DNA from 3 places in the Paenibacillus sp. 2TAB26 genome. Region 2 is predicted to be linked to each of the others. Evidence: riboswitches for the same ligand, from Rfam matches in the RefSeq annotation. Region 2 holds a riboswitch; each other region holds the start of a gene.
The links. Region 2 has a riboswitch for thiamine pyrophosphate ahead of AB4Z50_RS17985 (ABC transporter ATP-binding protein). Riboswitches for the same ligand answer to the same signal wherever they lie in the genome.
Positions count from the first base shown of each region.

Region 1: it holds a riboswitch for thiamine pyrophosphate, as region 2 does, so the genes downstream of both, thiC (phosphomethylpyrimidine synthase ThiC) here and AB4Z50_RS17985 (ABC transporter ATP-binding protein) in region 2, are expected to answer to the same signal.
Region 3: it holds a riboswitch for thiamine pyrophosphate, as region 2 does, so the genes downstream of both, AB4Z50_RS20395 (ABC transporter substrate-binding protein) here and AB4Z50_RS17985 (ABC transporter ATP-binding protein) in region 2, are expected to answer to the same signal.

Region 1 covers NZ_JBFRGC010000037.1:8,763-14,673, reverse strand. Annotated here, with positions in the region: gene AB4Z50_RS31000 (glycosyltransferase family 4 protein) at 1-678, shown strand, start outside; TPP riboswitch at 753-857, shown strand; gene AB4Z50_RS30995 (hypothetical protein) at 919-1,041, opposite strand; gene thiC (phosphomethylpyrimidine synthase ThiC) at 1,170-2,933, shown strand; gene AB4Z50_RS30985 (ThiF family adenylyltransferase) at 2,926-3,993, shown strand; gene thiE (thiamine phosphate synthase) at 3,995-4,891, shown strand; gene AB4Z50_RS30975 (thiazole synthase) at 4,897-5,715, shown strand; gene thiO (glycine oxidase ThiO) at 5,715-5,911, shown strand, end outside.
Region 2 covers NZ_JBFRGC010000015.1:12,875-18,785, forward strand. Annotated here, with positions in the region: gene thiD (bifunctional hydroxymethylpyrimidine kinase/phosphomethylpyrimidine kinase) at 1-531, opposite strand, end outside; gene AB4Z50_RS17975 (ABC transporter substrate-binding protein) at 564-1,589, opposite strand; gene AB4Z50_RS17980 (ABC transporter permease) at 1,586-2,362, opposite strand; gene AB4Z50_RS17985 (ABC transporter ATP-binding protein) at 2,343-3,182, opposite strand; TPP riboswitch at 3,207-3,309, opposite strand; gene AB4Z50_RS17990 (DUF1273 domain-containing protein) at 3,397-3,954, shown strand; gene AB4Z50_RS17995 (metalloregulator ArsR/SmtB family transcription factor) at 4,159-4,764, shown strand; gene AB4Z50_RS18000 (DUF6855 family protein) at 5,114-5,521, shown strand; gene AB4Z50_RS18005 (S66 family peptidase) at 5,714-5,911, shown strand, end outside.
Region 3 covers NZ_JBFRGC010000017.1:151,137-157,047, forward strand. Annotated here, with positions in the region: gene AB4Z50_RS20380 (ABC transporter ATP-binding protein) at 1-461, opposite strand, end outside; gene AB4Z50_RS20385 (ABC transporter permease) at 464-1,237, opposite strand; gene AB4Z50_RS20390 (thiamine-binding protein) at 1,227-1,529, opposite strand; gene AB4Z50_RS20395 (ABC transporter substrate-binding protein) at 1,598-2,638, opposite strand; TPP riboswitch at 2,823-2,935, opposite strand; gene AB4Z50_RS20400 (glycosyltransferase) at 3,074-4,546, opposite strand; gene AB4Z50_RS20405 (GerAB/ArcD/ProY family transporter) at 4,638-5,720, opposite strand; gene AB4Z50_RS20410 (Ger(x)C family spore germination protein) at 5,742-5,911, opposite strand, start outside.

The DNA.
Region 1 (5,911 bases), on a different contig from region 2:
AAGCTGCGAGTCATTTATCCTGGGGTAGATACGGCCAGGTTTCCTTCACAATATTCCTCCGAAGGAGCCGCTAAACGGGAGAGTTTAAGGCAAAAGAGAGGATTGAATGGTAAAAAAGTGGTGCTTTTTATGGGGAGGCTTATTCCGCTTAAGGGCGTTCATCATCTTCTCAATATCGTGCCGCAGCTTGCTAAAAGCCACCCGGAGCTCGTTGTTATCATCGTAGGGAGCCCATTTTATGGCTCGCATCGCAAAACGGCTTATGCGCGCAAGCTTGAACAGCTTGGACGCAAATGTCCGGGTCATGTTCGTTTTGTGCCCTACGTGCCGCATTCGGAAGTGCCCAGCTGGATGCTCGTTGCCGATGTAGCGGTCGTGCCATCTGGACAGAGGGAGGCATTTGGGCTCGTTAATGTTGAGGCGATGTCCTGCGGCGTTCCGGTAGTCGCAACACGTGCTGGCGGAATGAAAGAAATTATCCGTAATGGCGAAACGGGCTATTTGGTCAATCAGCTTCATATCGAGCGAGAGCTGCGAGAAAAGCTGCATCTGCTGCTTCGCGATAAACAGCTCAGGCAGAAGCTGGGGCGCCGCAGCCGCGAGCGTGTGGAGCAGACATTTACATGGCGTCACACCGCAGATCGATGGGTAAGGCTGCTGAAGGAAAGCGGACTGTAGCAGGCTGTATTTTTCCGCGGTTTGGAAAATAGAGGGTTGACACCTTTCTTTACTAAACGGTATAGTCAAACAAGGAAATCCACTAGGGGCGCCGTAATGGCTGAGATAAAGCGAATCGCTTTGGTCCCTTTGAACCTGATCTGGGTTATGCCAGCGTAGGAAAGTGGGATTGTGCGTTTATGCTTTGCGCGTGAAAGCTCTGCCGGAATCTGCTGAAGCCTCAGCTTATGCGGCATGACTTTATCTGCTTAAGGGGAACCCTTGCAAGATAACACTCGCATGACGACACTCTTCGACCGCTCCTTTGCTGGAGCGGTTTTTTTGTTTGGCGCCAGTGAATCGATAAAGCTTTGTGGCCGCCATGCACGCTCCAGCAATTGCAGCTCTTGTAGCAGCCTAGCTACTTGTATAGCAGCGGTGTTTTAAACTTTCTCATATGCTTGCGTATGCCTCCAGGAGGAATTCTATTATTCCATTAGGAGGTTTTTGTTATGTCTATTTTTTCTACTCCGCTTCCGGGCAGCCGCAAGGTGTACGTCGAGGGCTCAAAGGGAAACATCCGTGTTCCGATGAGAGAAATTGCACTTGAAGCTAGTACTGGCAGAAATGGTGAAGAGCTGCCGAATGAACCTGTAAAAGTTTATGATGCAAGCGGTCCTTATACCGATGAAACGTATGAGGCAGATGTTCGGCGCGGTTTGCCCGGTATTCGCAGCGAATGGATCTTGCAGCGTGGTGATGTAGAGCCCTATGAGGGCAGGGAAATCAAACCGGAGGATAATGGATTTATTTCGGCTAAAAAAGCAGAGCAGCGAGGCGCGGAACGATTCCCGGGGTTAACGAGGAAACCGCTTCGTGCCAAAACAGGGCAAAATGTTACGCAGCTTCATTACGCCCGCAAAGGGATCATTACTTCTGAGATGGAATACATCGCTATTCGCYAAGGGATGAGTGCAGAATTTGTACGCAGCGAGATTGCAGCCGGTCGTGCCATTATTCCGACTAACATCAACCATCCTGAAAGTGAGCCGATGATTATTGGGCGGCAGTTTCACGTTAAAATCAATGCTAATATCGGCAACTCTGCTGTAGCTTCTTCGATTGAAGAGGAAGTGGAGAAGATGACTTGGGCGACGCGCTGGGGAGCCGATACGATTATGGATTTGTCCACGGGGAAAAACATCCATACGACGCGGGAGTGGATCGTGCGAAATTCACCAGTTCCGGTTGGCACAGTACCCATTTATCAGGCGCTGGAGAAAGTGAACGGCAAAGCAGAAGACCTTTGCTGGGAAGTATTCCGCGATACGCTTATTGAACAAGCCGAGCAGGGCATCGACTATTTTACGATTCATGCAGGTGTACTGCTGCGCTACATACCACTTACGGCAAAGCGCGTTACGGGTATTGTCTCACGAGGCGGATCAATTATGGCAGCTTGGTGCCTGGCACACCATAAGGAGAATTTCCTATATACGCATTTTGAAGACATTTGTGAAATTATGAAAGCATACGACGTATCATTCTCGCTTGGTGACGGCCTGAGACCCGGTTCTATAGCAGATGCCAATGACGCTGCTCAGTTTGCTGAGCTGGATACATTGGGTGAGCTAACGAAGATCGCATGGAAACATGATGTACAAGTGATGATTGAAGGCCCTGGCCATGTGCCTATGCATTTGATCAAAGAAAATATGGATCGTCAGCTAGAGGTGTGCGATGAAGCGCCTTTCTATACATTAGGACCGCTAACGACCGATATCGCGCCAGGCTATGATCATATTACTTCGGCAATTGGTGCTGCAATGATTGGATGGTTCGGCACGGCAATGCTTTGTTATGTAACACCGAAGGAGCACCTTGGCCTTCCGAATAAGGAGGATGTGAAGGAAGGCGTTATTACGTACAAAATCGCAGCGCATGCGGCTGACTTGGCGAAAGGGCACCGTGGAGCGAAGCTGCGTGATGATGCATTGTCCAAAGCGCGATTCGAGTTTCGTTGGCGGGATCAATTCCATCTATCGCTTGATCCAGAGCGTGCGATGGCTTACCACGATGAGACGCTTCCAGCTGATGCTGCGAAATCCGCTCATTTCTGCTCCATGTGCGGGCCGAAGTTTTGCAGCATGCGAATCACCCAAGATATAAGAGAGTATGCCGCGCAAAACGATATGGAAACAACGGAAGCCATTGAAGCGGGAATGAAGGAAAAATCAGATGCATTCAAGGCGGCAGGGAGCAAGATTTATGGTTGATTCTGTTCTTGATGCTTTTGCAGATCGTTATTCGAGGCAAACGAGATTTGCTTTCATTGGAGAGGCAGGCCAGCGGAAGCTGGCCGATGCCTCGGTGCTTATCGTCGGTGTTGGCGCATTAGGCGCTTCGCTTGCGCAGCATATGGTAAGAGCTGGTGTCGGGGAAGTTAGGCTGGTAGACAGGGATTTTGTTGAGCCAAGCAACTTGCAGCGCCAAATGCTTTTTGACGAGGCGGACGCTCTGGCAGTGATGCCCAAAGCAGTGGCCGCTGCCAATCGGCTTCGCCAAATTAACAGCAGTGTAAACATTATGGCGACAGTAGCGGATGTGAATGCACAGAACATTGGATTTCTCGCCGGAGGAGTTCATCTCGTCCTTGATGGGACGGATAATGCAGCGACAAGGCTGCTGGTCAGCGACCAATGCTTTAGACAGCGAATCCCATTTGTTTATGGCGGGGTGGCTGGGGCGCAGGGCATGCAGGCAACATTAATTCCTGGAGAGACTTCTTGCTTGCGCTGCTTAATCGGAGCAGATGATATGGAGCAGGAGGCCGATACTTGCGATACGGTGGGCGTACTCGCTCCAGCGGTTGAATGGATTGCATCTATGCAAGCAGCTGAGGCGATAAAATGGCTCACTGGCAATAATTCGGCGCTGCGTAAAACGTGGTTGAGCATTGATCTATGGTCATTCCGAATGCGGGAATCGGAGCTTCCGGCATTCAGTACCGAGTGCCCATTCTGTGCTCAAACGCCTGATGTAGCAACTGACGGCATGCTTTGTTTTGAAGCTGATAGAGTGGAAGATACTCAAATAAGCTCTACCGTATTATGCGGTAGGGATACGGTGCAGGTGACGTTAGGCAAGCCGGTTGATTTAAAAGAGGTAGAGCAAACTTTGCGAGCGCTTGGCTGCACGCTCACCGTGAATCGGTATTTAGTGAAAGCGATGATCTCTAGCGGAGAGCAGCTGATTCTCTTCCCAGATGGAAGGGTGCTTGTGCAAGGCACAGCGGATGCGGAGAATGCAATTAATCTCGTTAAAACGTTCTTATGAAATGGAAATAAATGATTTTTTTGATGAAAGGTTGTGTTTGAGAATGAGTAGACAAGGCTGGCGGAACTTCAAGCTCTACGCCATTACAGCGAAATCTAATCACCCTGGCAGATCAGTCGTTGAAGTGATGGAGCAGGCGCTGATTGGCGGAGCTCAAATGGTTCAGCTTCGCAACAAAACGGGGACGAGGGAAGAGGTGCTTGAAGAGGCCAAAGCCCTTCGAATACTAACGCGAAAATATAAAGTGCCTCTTATCATTAATGATTATCCTGATCTTGTTCTTGAGACGGATGCTGACGGTGTTCATTTAGGTCAGGATGATATGCCAATTGCCAAAGCAAGAGAATGGCTTGGTACTGACCGCATAATTGGCATATCCACGCATAACCTGCAGCAAGCACTAGCTGCTGAACAGGAGGGAGCCGATTATATCGGCGTTGGGCCAGTGTATCCTACCGAAACAAAGCCGGGCCGTACGGCTGTTACTACGAGTTATGTCAGGGAAGCAGCGCATCATATATCGATACCGTTCGTGGCTATTGGAGGTATCACACTTGAAAATGTTGATGTCGTACTAGCGTCGGGAGCGACACGAATATGCGCAGTTTCAGCCATTGTTGGCCATAATGACCCGGCTAGTGTTTGTCAGGCTTTCTTAAAGAAAATCGATGCCCACCGTTCTGAATATGTTCCTCCCTTTAAGATAGTGAAGATTAATGGCCGCGAGGAGCAGACCAGCGCTAAAACAGTGGAGGAACTGGTCGTCCAGCTGGGACAACAACATAAAAAGCTCGTTATTGAGCTTAACGGTATGATCGTACAACGTGCAAGGTGGGCTGAAACTGAATTACTTGGCGGAAGCTCTATAGAACTTGTACATTTTGTTGGAGGGGGCTGAACATTTTGGGAAATTGGGATCATGAAGATACCCTTCTTATTGGAGGACATGCGCTGCGGTCGCGTTTTTTGTTCGGTACGGGGCGATTTCCAAGTCCTGCTGTACTGCAGCAGGCGCTTGAAGCGTCGGGCTCGGAGGTTATTACGTTCGCGGTTAGAAGGGTTAATCTAGAGAGTGTAGAGGATGATTCGGTACTTCAACACTTTGAAGATAGACAAATGCAATATTTGCCGAATACATCTGGTGCGAGAACAGCGGAGGAGGCTGTTCGAATCGCGCGTCTGGCGAGAGAAGCTGGGCTTGGCAACTGGATTAAGGTTGAAATCAGCGGAGACCATCGAACACTTCTGCCTGACCCTATAGAAACGCTGCGTGCTACGGAGCAGCTTGCGAACGAGGGTTTTATCGTTCTTCCTTATACATCCGATGACCCAATCCTATGCCGGAAATTAGAGGAAGCTGGAGCTTCAGCAATCATGCCTGGAGGATCGCCAATTGGATCTGGGCTCGGATTGCTCAATCCCTATAACCTCGGACTTATTGCGGAGCAGTCGAGGGTTCCAGTCATCATCGATGCGGGTATTGGATCGGCGAAGGATGCTGCGGAAGCGATGGAGCTAGGTGCGGACGGCATTTTGGCTAATACGCCTATCGCTAAGGCACAGGACCCGATTATGATGGCTCGCGCATTTCGATTAGCGATTGAAGCAGGGCGATTGGCATGGCTGGCTGGCCGCATACCGAAAAAACGTTATGCATCTGCAAGCAGTGATTGGGCAGGTTCATTATTTGAAACAGGAGTTAGCGCAGGAGGGGAACAATAATGCCCCAATCGGTAATTATACTAGGAGGCGGCATTATTGGTTTGTCTTGTGCCTTCGAGTCGGCGCGTAGAGGCATGAACGTAACACTCATTGAGCCAAGCGCACTCGGAGGGCAAGCATCCGGCGCAGCGGCAGGCATGCTTGCTCCATTTTCAGAAAATACGGAGCAGCCCGATCAATTTTTTCAGCTGTGCCT
Region 2 (5,911 bases):
GCCGCCCTTAATGACAACATAGCGGGAGCCCATCTGATGCAATATTCGGGCCGCTTCCTCTCGATCGCTTAACGTCCGGATCGGGATTCTTGCGATAAGCTCAGCTTCTGGAATGTTAGGAGTCGTTATAAGCGCGAGCGGCAGCAAATACGTAATCAGTGTCTGAATAGCTTCTTGCTGAAGCAGAGATGAGCCGCCTTTCGCCACCATGACAGGATCAATGATGAGATTATGCCAGTTATATTGCTTTACTTTCATTGCAACGATCTTTATAATCTCTGCGCTGAACAGCATGCCTGTCTTAACTGCGGATGGCTCCAGATCCTCGCCGATCGAATCGAGCTGGCAGCTAACAGCCTCAGCATCCAGCGGGTAGATGCCCTGAACGCCAAGCGTATTCTGCGCAGTCACTGCGGTAATAACCGACATGCCGTAGGTGCCGAGCTCTTGAAATGTTTTTAGATCAGCTTGAATACCTGCGCCGCCGCCGGAGTCCGAGCCTGCAATCGTAAGTGCTTGATATCTTCCCATCCGTGCATCTCCTTCGAAAGAGTAGAATTAATTTACAAGTTTGAAAAAGCATCCTCAGCCTTTATATTGTCTGGCAGCAAGTCGTTATCGACGAGCCAATCCCTAACATTAGACCAAGAAGCAGGCTCCTGATATCCAAATGATTGCTTCCCTGCATCCATGAGAGGCAGAAGAATGTCCAAGCTTTTTGTCTCGATTACTTGATCGAGAGGGGAGGTCTGGTTCTCATGCTCAAATAAAATCGACAACGATTTTTGTTTATTTTCAGCTACAAATTGTTGACCCTCCGTAATGGCTGCGATGAAGCTTTTGAACAACGCCTGCTTCTCAGCTAGTCCTTGATCACTTGCTACAAGCACAAGCTCGTAATAATCCGGCACGCCAAAATCAGTTGGGTTTATCGCCGTCATGGGATGCCCTTCCTTGGCAAGCAGCAATTGCTCATGATTAATAAATCCACCGATGATCGCATCTACCTTATTGGTTGCTATAGCCGGAATAAAGGAAAAACCAACGTCAATCATTTCCACATTTTGCGGGTCGCCGCCGTCATGCTTAATCATGGTGCGCATCATTGCTTCATACAGAGGGATGGAGGAGAAGCCGACCTTTTTACCAACAAGTTCCTTGGGTGATTTGGCGCTTCCGCCTTCTGGTACCATTAGATGATTAAGTGGATGCCTGACGATTGCTGCAATGGATTTAACAGGAATTTCCTCGCCGCGAGCCATCAATACCTGTGGCTGGTAGCTGAGCGCCAAATCAACCTTGCCGGCAGCCACTAGCTTCAATGCATCATTCGTATCCGCGGGCATTTGAATGTTGACCTCTAAACCATGCTTCGCAAAATAACCGTTTGTTTGAGCCGCATAGAGGAAGGAATGCACCGCATTTGGATACCAGTCGAGCATAATGCTAATAGTCTGAGGATTCTGTTTTGCCGTAGTGTCCTCGGGTTTGTTTTCAGTTGGGACAGCGTTGCTGCTGCACCCGTTAAGTACGAGCAGCAGAGAAGCAAGCATCGGAATAATCCATTTCATTTTTGCTTTGATGATCATGTATTGAACCTCTTTCTCTTTAGTATTGATTTCTCCAATAGGACAATGGCAGCAAATAATAAGATGCCAATGAGGGATAGCAGAAAAACGGATGCAAACATGGAGTCGGCGTTCAAATTGCTGGACATTCGGCGGCTATAGTAGCCTAGGCCTTCACTGCCTCCAAGCCATTCACCGATGGTGGCGCCTACAACGCAATAAACGATCGATAACTTAAGTCCTGAGAAGAAGGACGGTAGGGCGATGGGGACTTGTATTTTTCTGAAAATACCCCAGCGCGTTGCTCCCATTGTGAGCAGCAGCTCTTCATATTCGCTACCGCTTTTCTTAAGCCCGTCATAGGTGCTCACAACGATAGGGAAAAAAGCAGTCAAAAAAACAACAGCGACCTTGCTCCAAATCGTATAGCCAAACCACATAATGAAAATTGGAGACAGAGCGATAAGCGGGATGGTCTGACTGATGACGACAAACGGGTACAGCGCCTTCTCCAGTATTCGGAAAGTGTGCATGCCTGCTGCGAGCGTAGTCCCAATAATAATCGACAATAGAAAACCGAGGGACACTTCTTTAAGCGTAGCCAGCAGATGGTTGCCAAGCAGCAGATGGCCATCTTCGATTAATGCCTGAGCTATTGAGCTAGGTGACGGCAGTATGTAGGGTGGAACCAATCCGAGCTGTACGACCGCTTGCCAAACGAGCAGTAAGCTAATGAGCAGCAGTATGAATAGTCCGTAATGGCTCAGCCACTGGTTAATTAGAGGTTTGCGCATGCAGTCTTCGCTCCAAATCTTGCCGCAGCTTGATGAAGTCGGGTTCGTAATTTTGCTCATAGTGTCTTGGTCTCGGCAAAGGAACGACTATTTCCTGTATCCCTTGCGCCTCGTTAGCTGCACTTGGCAATAAATAAATGCGGTCGCTCAGCAATATCGCTTCCTCAAGATCATGTGTGATAAAGAGTACTGTTTTTCCAAGGTCGCTCCACAGCTCTAGCAGCCACTTATGCATACCGCGTTTGGTCATGGCGTCAAGCGCGCCAAACGGTTCGTCCAGCAGCAGCAGCTCTTGTCCGGTTACTAGTGTGCGCAGAAAAGCTGCCCGCTGTCGCATGCCGCCTGACAACTCGTCAGGGTAAGCTTGTTCATAGCCTGCCAGTCCGAAGCGCTCTAGCAGCTCCAAGATTTGGATCGTGTTATAATGGGGATTGCTGCGTGTCATCTCAAGTGGAAGCAGACAATTGCCGAGTATTGTTCTCCATGGCAGAAGAAGATCCTTTTGCGGCATATAAGCAATCTTGCCGAGACGATTGGGGGTAGGCTTGCCATGCAGCCTAATTTCGCCTAGGCTAGGCTGAAGCAATCCAGCCATGAGCTTAAAGAGCGTGCTTTTGCCTGAGCCGCTAGCACCGATGATAGAGACAAACTCACCTGAGTAGGCTTGAAGCGAAAGATTAGACAGTATAGATGTTTCAGCAAGCTTGTCGTAGGTGTAGCTTACTTGGTGAAGTGAGATTATAGCTGTAATACGCATCCCTCCGTAAACAAATAAAGACCCACCCATTTCCGAGGGGAAATGAGCGGGTCTAACGATCACACAAGGCTTGCGCGCATGAATGAATGCTTTGCTGCTCCACTTCCCTCCGCTGGAATGATCCAGATCAGGTTCCAAGGGTCCGGAGCAGATGCTCCATCTCAGCCGTTAGGCTCCCCTAGTGAAATAAATAGATTTATATGCAATTTGTATTTTATCTACTATAGCATACACTGGATAGATGTAAACCATAATTATCCGAAAAGGCGTTGGACAAATGAAAAATTTACTCGTAACGGGCTACCGAGCGCATGAGCTTAATATTTTTAGCCAGAAGCATGAGGGCATTGTTTATATAAAAAAAGCGCTGACAGGCAAGCTGGTTCCGCTTATAGAAGATGGGCTTGAGTGGGTGATTACCCCGGGTCAATATGGCGTGGATTTGTGGGCGTGCGAGGTCGTTATTGCGCTGAAGGAAATTTATCCTCATTTGAGACTTTCAATTATTTCGGCATACAGCAATCCGGAAGAGAAATGGAAGGATGATAAAAAGGAGTTTTATCAGCAGGTTTTAAAAGGGGTCGATTATTACGCTTCGGTCAGCAACCAGCCGTATAATGGCATTTGGCAGTTTACGGCTAGGGACGAGCTGCTGTTTCGGAAAACGGACGGTATTTTGCTCGTTTATGATGAGGATGCAGGCGAGGGCAGCCCCAAGTTTTTTAAAGAAAAAGCGTTAAAGAAACAGCAGGCTGAGGGCTATGGTTATTTCAGCATAAGCTCGGAGGACATTCAGAGCATTGCGGATGATGACAACCTGTATTCGGAAAATTAACGATGCATGGGAGTTGAGTAAGAGGAGTTTATTTCATGCTGGCAGGCAGAGACCTGTCAGCTTTTTTTATGCGCAAAGCTGACAGTTTGTATTTTCGAGATTATTGTGTTTGACAAATAATAGGTGGCGTATTATTATCTGATTAGATAAACATCTAATTAGACGAAAGTTAAATTTGTTTGGTGGAGGAAGAGGTGGCGAACGGTGCAATTAGATAAGGTGGTAGCCTATCATAAGGCATTATCCGATCCGACGAGAATTAAATTGTTGATTATGCTGGCTGAAGGTGAGCTTAACGGACAGGTGCTCGCAGAGAAATTAGGCGTGACGCCTGCTACGATTACGCATCATGCAACCAAATTAAGAGAGGCCAGCTTAATTAATGAACGCAGAGAGAAAAATACGATTTATTTTTCGTTGAACCATTATTTTATTAAGAGCAACGCTAATGCGGCGGCGGAGCTCATTTATCGGAATGCAGGCACAGAGAAGGGAGTGGACGACATGGAGGACAGCAATAAGAAACTGAAGGATTCAGTCATCCGCAACTTTTTTACAGCTGAGGGTAAGCTGAAGCATATGCCGGCTCAGCATAAGAAAAAATTGATCGTGCTTCAGCATATGGTTTCTCATTTGACGAGAGGGAAACAGTATACAGAGAAGGAAATTAACGAATTTATCAAAGGTTATCATGACGACTTCGCGACCATTCGCAGAGAGTTCATTATGCATCAACTAATGTTTAGAGAAAATGATATTTACGAATTGAATCCCCAAGAAATATGGGCGAAGTGGGAGATTCTTTCGTAAGCGGAAGTTGTTTATGATAATAACGGACATCAGATGCCTTATTTGCTTTATTCCTCTTCTATTGGCATTGGTTGCGGACATGAAGGCCGTTATTTGGCTCTAATCGTTATAAAAGGCTGCGATTTCTGCCAAATAACGGACTCTATGTCCGATAGAATCTAATTTAGCCTTTAATATTGCAAATAAGGGCTTCTATGTCCGTTAGAAGTAAAACTGAACTCATCGAGCGGCTGCTGTGCTACTGCGTCATAAAGGAAAAGTAATTTTTTTATCGAATGTAGTAACTTCTGAAGGATATCTGAAAGATAAAGTACATAATAAGAGTGGATTACAAAAGGAGCGAATACATATGACGTTGGCAGAAGGTACTAAAGAAAACCCATGGAAATTAAAAACACCCCCTCATACATCTGAATATGAAATGTATAAGGATGAAAAGGACGGTAAAGAAATTTTAGTATGCACAGTTGGGAAGACGGTCTTGCATTATGATTTCCGCTGCATTGATGACTTAAGCGCGATGCTCAAACAACATGGTGACTGGATTGAGCTTGGAAGCGCCGATGAGCAGAAGCCTGCTAAAGAGGGTACTGTTGAAGCATGGGGACGCTCGTCTGAAAACCCGATTGGCGGCTGGTATGGATTGAAAAAAGGGTTGCGCGGCAGATTCGGAATGTATCTTCCACCATTAATGGAGAAGCTGGGGCTTGCAGAAGTAGAGCATAATCCAAGGAATAATCGGATGAAGTCCATTTAATCGCAGTGGTGTGAAAACTTGAAATAGGACGAGAACCATACAATCCTATTGTGAATGATTATTGAGTTCGAGTGATTGGCTGCCGCAATGGCAGCTTTTTTTTATTGTAAGAGTGATTGAGAACTTACAAATATTTGTATATATTCATTTAAAAAGAATGATTAGGAGGGTTATTCCTTGACATCCTCACAATTGAAACCCGATAAACTAAAACCCGGAGATACCATTGGAATTGTTTCACCATCCTCGCCTGTTGCTTTTTATTGCCCTAACAGGTTGAATCGTGGAATAAATGCTTTAGAAAATATGGGATTTAAAGTAATTACAGGACAGCATAGCAGGAAGAGAACAGGTCACACGGCTGGAAGCCTAAATAATCGTTTGGATGAT
Region 3 (5,911 bases), on a different contig from region 2:
AGGAAAGAAACCCGCTGCTGCATTCCTCCAGAGAGCACATGCGGATAAGAATCCGCATATTCCTGCAGCCCGATTCGCTCGAGCCATTCCTTTGTCCTCGCCTTCGCGAGTTTTTTATCAACGCCAGAGATCGTAAGAGACAACTCTATATTGCCGGCAACGGTTTGCCATGGAAGCAGCGACGATTGCTGCGGCATATAGGAAATATGTCCGCGTTCGCCCGTCGTTTGCTTGCCATCGATCCAAATTTCGCCTTCCGTAGGACGTTCCAAACCGCCGATAATTTGAAACAAGGTTGTTTTACCGCTGCCGGACGGCCCTACAATCGATACGAACTCCCCATCTGCTATTGAAATGGATAACCCGCCAAGCACTTCTTTGCTCATCTGTCCTTTGCCAAACTTCATTCGAATATTTTGCGTTTGAAGCGTCACTGAATGATGCTCAGCACGATTGACCACTGTCAGCTCACCTCTTTCTCAGGGCGCCAACGTATGACAAGACGCTCCGCTAACGTTACTAAACCAAATAAAGTCAAGCTCAGCGCAACGATGATGGCAACTGCCGCAAATACACGATCTGGCATAAAACCTTTGGACGAAATAAGCATAAATGAGCCAAGACCCTTGTTTGTACCAAGCCATTCGGCAACAACCGCACTTAACACACTATATGAAGCCGCAATCTTCAAGCCGGAAAATAAATGAACAATCGCATGAGGAAGCTCTAGTTTCCAAAACAGCTGCCATTTGCGAATACCGATCATTTGCAAATAGTTGCGAAGCTGTGCATCGGTATTCATAAGCCCGCTCAGCATGGCAACCGTGATGGGGAAAAAACATACCATGATGACCAGCAGCGCCTTTGGCAGCATGCCATAGCCTAGCAGCATCGTCAAAATTGGAGCAATCGCTATGATGGGTACGTTTTGCGACAGCACGAGCAGTGGATATACCGCCGATCGAACGCCAGGAATTAAATGCAGCAAAGCGGCGAGCATTAAGCCCACCGCCGATCCTCCTAAAAAGCCGATAAGTGTCAGCTGCACTGTTGCTCCCGTATGCATCATTAACCTCGGCCAAATCGCGATAGCTCCCTTCACGATCGATATCGGAGAAGGAATGAGCCATTGTTGAAATAATCCAAGTGATGCAGCTGCCTGCCAACAGGCAATCAGCACGATCAGCAGCGCTGCCGGCTGCCATATTTTCGACCAAATCGATTTCTTATTGCCCATCTGGATATTTCTCCAGCAGCCTGCCCATGGAAGCGCCGTTTGCCGGATTGTAGTAAATTTTAATTTGTGAAATAACGGACGGGCAGCCCATCTCCGCCATCGCCTCGCTCATCGACTGTACGACGCTGAGCAGATGGCTCAGCTCACCCTCCATCGTCGTTTCAAGCGGTGCTACACGGTAAGGAACACCGGCCGCTTTAATAATATCAATGGCACGATCTACGTAGGGAATTACGCTCTCGCCGCCTGGTGTTGTCGGTAAAATTTGAATACTTACTAATGCGTTTGCCATTTGATTTCCTTCTTTCTCATCGTTGTAAGTGAGAACGGGCTTTCCCGCCCTCCGTATGTTCGAATAGCTTATTGTGGTAAAAATTCGTTCGTAAATGCCTTCTCCGCTTCAAGCTCCTTCTCCAGCAGCTTGTGCTCAAACATCCATGCTGCATAGTTTTCCCATACGCTTAGCTTCTGTTCGCCCCAGCGCGGTGCGTCATCCTGATATTTCGAGCTTAACCATTTTTGGCTGGCGCGCACAAGCTCCGCATTCAAATCCGGCTCTGCTTTTATTAAAATTTCTGCTGCATCCTCCGCATTGCTGATCGCGTATTGGTAGCCTTTGGATACGGCAGCAGTAAACGCTTTGACTGTTTCCGGCTTATTCTTAATCAAATCTTCGTTCGTCACGATTACCGGCGTATAATAATCCAGTTTGTCGCTGTAGTCTGTTAAATAAACCATATTGATCTTCTCGCCGCGCAGCTCTGCTTCCACGCCAGTCCATGCGTAGTAAATCCATGCAAAATCAATATCGCGTTTCACTGCCGTAAAGAAGTCGCCGTCGCCGATGCTTATCATATTTACTTTACTTACATCTGCGCCCTTCTCCTGCATAAGCGATTGAATGACCGCCTCCTCAACAGGAGCGCCCCAGCCGCCATACGTTTTGCCTTCAAATTTCTCAGGTGAATCGATTCCCTTTGCAAGCGGTGAAGCAAAACCTGAGGTATTGTGCTGAATGACAGCGGCGATCGATACGAGCGGCACGCCGGCAATTCTCGCCATCGTGACAGACTCCTGATAACTTACACCAAACTGCACATTGCCCGAAGCGACCATTTGATCGGCACCGCTTTGTCCTGGTTGAATAATTTCAACATCCAGACCTTGCTCCTTAAAAAAACCTTTATCTCTAGCTACATAAAGTCCGGTATGATTCGTATTTGGTGTCCAGTCGAGTACAACCTGCACCTTCTCTAGCGGCTTGTCCGCTGTTCCCTCTTGCTCTTTCGGCTGTTCGCCCTTGTTCCCAGCGCCACCGCCGCAGCCTGCCAGCGCCAATACGAACACTAGCATCGCGGCCACGATTTTCCACGACAAATGCCCTGTTTTTTTCTGATTCATGATGTTGTTCCCCTCTCCATGCTTCGATTCTTATAGGCGACGACTCCTCGTAGTATCCGGTTCCATGGCTGCATCATTCTAATCGCAACAAAAAAAAGCGTCCCCCTAATCCGGAGGACGCCATATCATTGGCTGTGCAGCTGTTTATACAGCAAATGCTTGATCAATTTGATCTCGCCTGCTTACTAAACAGAGCTTCTGTCCCTACGCTGGCATTATCCAGATCAGGTTTAACGGGTCGGAATTGTATAGAAAATCCCCTCTCAGCCGGCCTAACCAGCTCCCCGGAACATATTCGGTTTCGTCAATACCATTCATTGTATAGCAAAACCCGCATTTAATGCTAGTTTTTTTTGAAAATGATTATCATCAAGCCACGATACTCATCCTCTTACTATATACGGCAGCCAGAACGTGCAGCTCCTGCACCAGCTGTCATTGCCCTAAATCAATATGCTCATCCAGCCATTCAACCTTTGCTTCTTCAGCGGCCTTCGAACTTTCTAAGTCTGCCTTTCCTTTGGTCTCTGCTGCTGGAGCAAGGCGTCCATATACGAGCAAATAAGCGGCTGTCAGCTCTTTTGACATCTCTTCAGACGTTAGCTGCTCTAACAGATGGATGTATTCTAGCTGCTCCTGCGGTTTATTATCCGCACGTGTAATCTTCACATAGGTAAAACCGGCCTGCAAATAAAGCTGGCTAACTTGTTGTGCTGAGTACTGTGATGCCGCTTGATGCTGTGCTTGTGCATTAACAGGATCTAAATATTGCCGAATATTGTTGAAATAATAGCGATTGGCAAAGCACCCGACTAGCCAGCCGCCAGGTTTTAGAAGACGAACTAGATTTTTCATGGCTTGCGGTGTCCCGTATGCATGAGCATCTCCGATTACGATGCCGTCAAGACCTTCAGCAGGCAGCCTCCAATCCTTCGGATCATTCGAGCGGAATACAGTAATTCCCGAAGCTTCTGCTACTCTAGCCGCCAGCTCGTTACGCTCAACTCCGTACCATATTGCGGATGGGAATTGCTTTTTCATATGCAATATCGTAGCTCCGCACCCGCAGCCTATTTCCATAATCGAGCAATTCTCGCGTCTGTACTCATGCGATTCCCGCTCAATTACGGTGCTAAAATCCATTCTAATATACGTTGCATCACCAGGGTCAAAGCCCCATTTGGACATAAAAACAATGGCATTTTTTCTGAAGTTTTGTACATATTGTTCTGGCTCTGAGCTAAAGGAGATGCTCCCGTAATGATGAATAAACGTATCGCCGCACAGCATCAGCTTATATCCCGCCAGCCGGAGCCGCAGGCTATAATCATCATCTTCAAAGTTGCCGATACCGAAGATCTCGTCGAGCGATCCCGTTTTCTCCCATGCTTCTCTCCGCAGCAAAAGGCAGTAGCCGACCAGCTTCACGCGCTCCTCCCATTTTGTTCTGTCAGGGTTGGCATGCAGTGCCGAAGCAAACAGCTCCATTTCATCTATCGTCGTATAGGTGACCGGGATCGTCGTCCAGTAGGAAGCCGAATTCGTAACGGGGCTGACCGCCCCGATTCGTTCATCACTAAATAAGCAGCGCTTGAGACCGTCAAGCCAGCTTGGCGTTACGATTGTATCGTTATTTAGCAGCATCAGAAGATCGCCCGAGGCCGCGGCCAATCCTTGGTTGCAGCCCTTAGGAAAACCAGCATTGCTGCCATTGTCGATTACGATAATATCGCTCTCGCTTTTAGCCCATTTTACCGTATCATCCGTCGAACCATTATCTACAATAATCAGCTCATAGCTGCCTCTCTGCGTATGTCTCCGAATACTCTCCACACATTGCTTCGTGTATTCAAGCTTATTGTAGGTAACGAGAATAATGCTTGTCATGCAGCTATTGGCATCGCTCACGCGTATCCTCCTCAAGCAAGCATAAACGGCTCACTTACCCATAAAATATGTCAGCCTATCCGCTTGGGTGAGCACTGTGCGCAACTTTCAATCATGCAGCCTTTTTGTATTTCTTGCGTATTCCGACGAAAAGCATAAGCAGCGGCAGCACAATTTGGAACAACGGCGCAATCTTCAGCGTAACATCGAGTCCAATCCAAATATGGGAAGTATTATTGGCTTCGATAAACGACGCCCCATAAATAATGAGACCAATGGGCAGCACACAATATCGGTAGGCAATACCAGTGATCATATTGAACATGAATACCGATGCCATGTATAGCGCCGTCATTTTGACATATAGACCGATGAACAGAAGCAATGTTACAAGCACATCAAGCCTCTCCAATATATTAGCAAGCCTAATTAACTGCACAACCTCAAGCAGCGGCAGTGCTGTAAGCGAGGACAGCTCCGGCCCTAATACGCATAGCGTAATGATATTCATTAGAATTAGAAATAAAGATACGCCAATATAGGCCTTGTAAGTGACTGGCCCAATCCCTTTCTTCTCGCTCACGTGTTTCCAAAAAACGAAAAAAATAACCATTTGCCCAAATGGAAAAGATACTAAATCTGGAAAGGCCGCCTTCACGACAGGCCCAATTCCGTGTTCAAAAACGGGAAGCAAATGTGCTATTTTGGGCAACCTGGCAACAAACAGGAGCAAAATAATAAAAGCATAGCTGAGCGCTGCAATCGGAAATAGAAGCTGTACGACACGGACAAATACTTCCACTCCCTTGCTGACGGTATAAGCGGCGGCGCTCATAATCAGCAGCATAACAATCCATTTCGGGGTAAAGGTCAGCAGCGCCGTCATCGTAAGCTCCCCGACGTCCCGTACGTTGCGCATCGATTCATAAGCAAACCATAACGCGTGAAGTATGCCTACAAAGCCGCCGATCCATTTTCCGAAGTGTATAACATAAAGCTCAGCAAGCTCCGAATTCGGGGAACGCTTCTGCACCTGGACGTACATAACGATAAGCAGCAGACCAGCAATCGCAGCAAGCGTCATCGCCAGCCAAGCATCCTGCTTCGCCTGTATGCCGAGCTCGAACAAAGGGGTGCTGCCTATCAAAAAAACGATGATCAAAATCGAAAGCTGGTTTTTGCCAATCTGCTGCATAGGGTCTCCTTTCTGCTTATGTTATTGGTGGTCCTTTTCCTGCGCCTTCTTAAATCCACTTCCGCTAAGGCCAGTTGAATTCAAATTCACCTTAACTTTCATCTTTATTTCGATGTTCGAAAACTGCTCCGACCAGCTGCCCGACGTTTTTAACCATTGCTTTGGATATTTATTGTGAATGATCGTTCCGA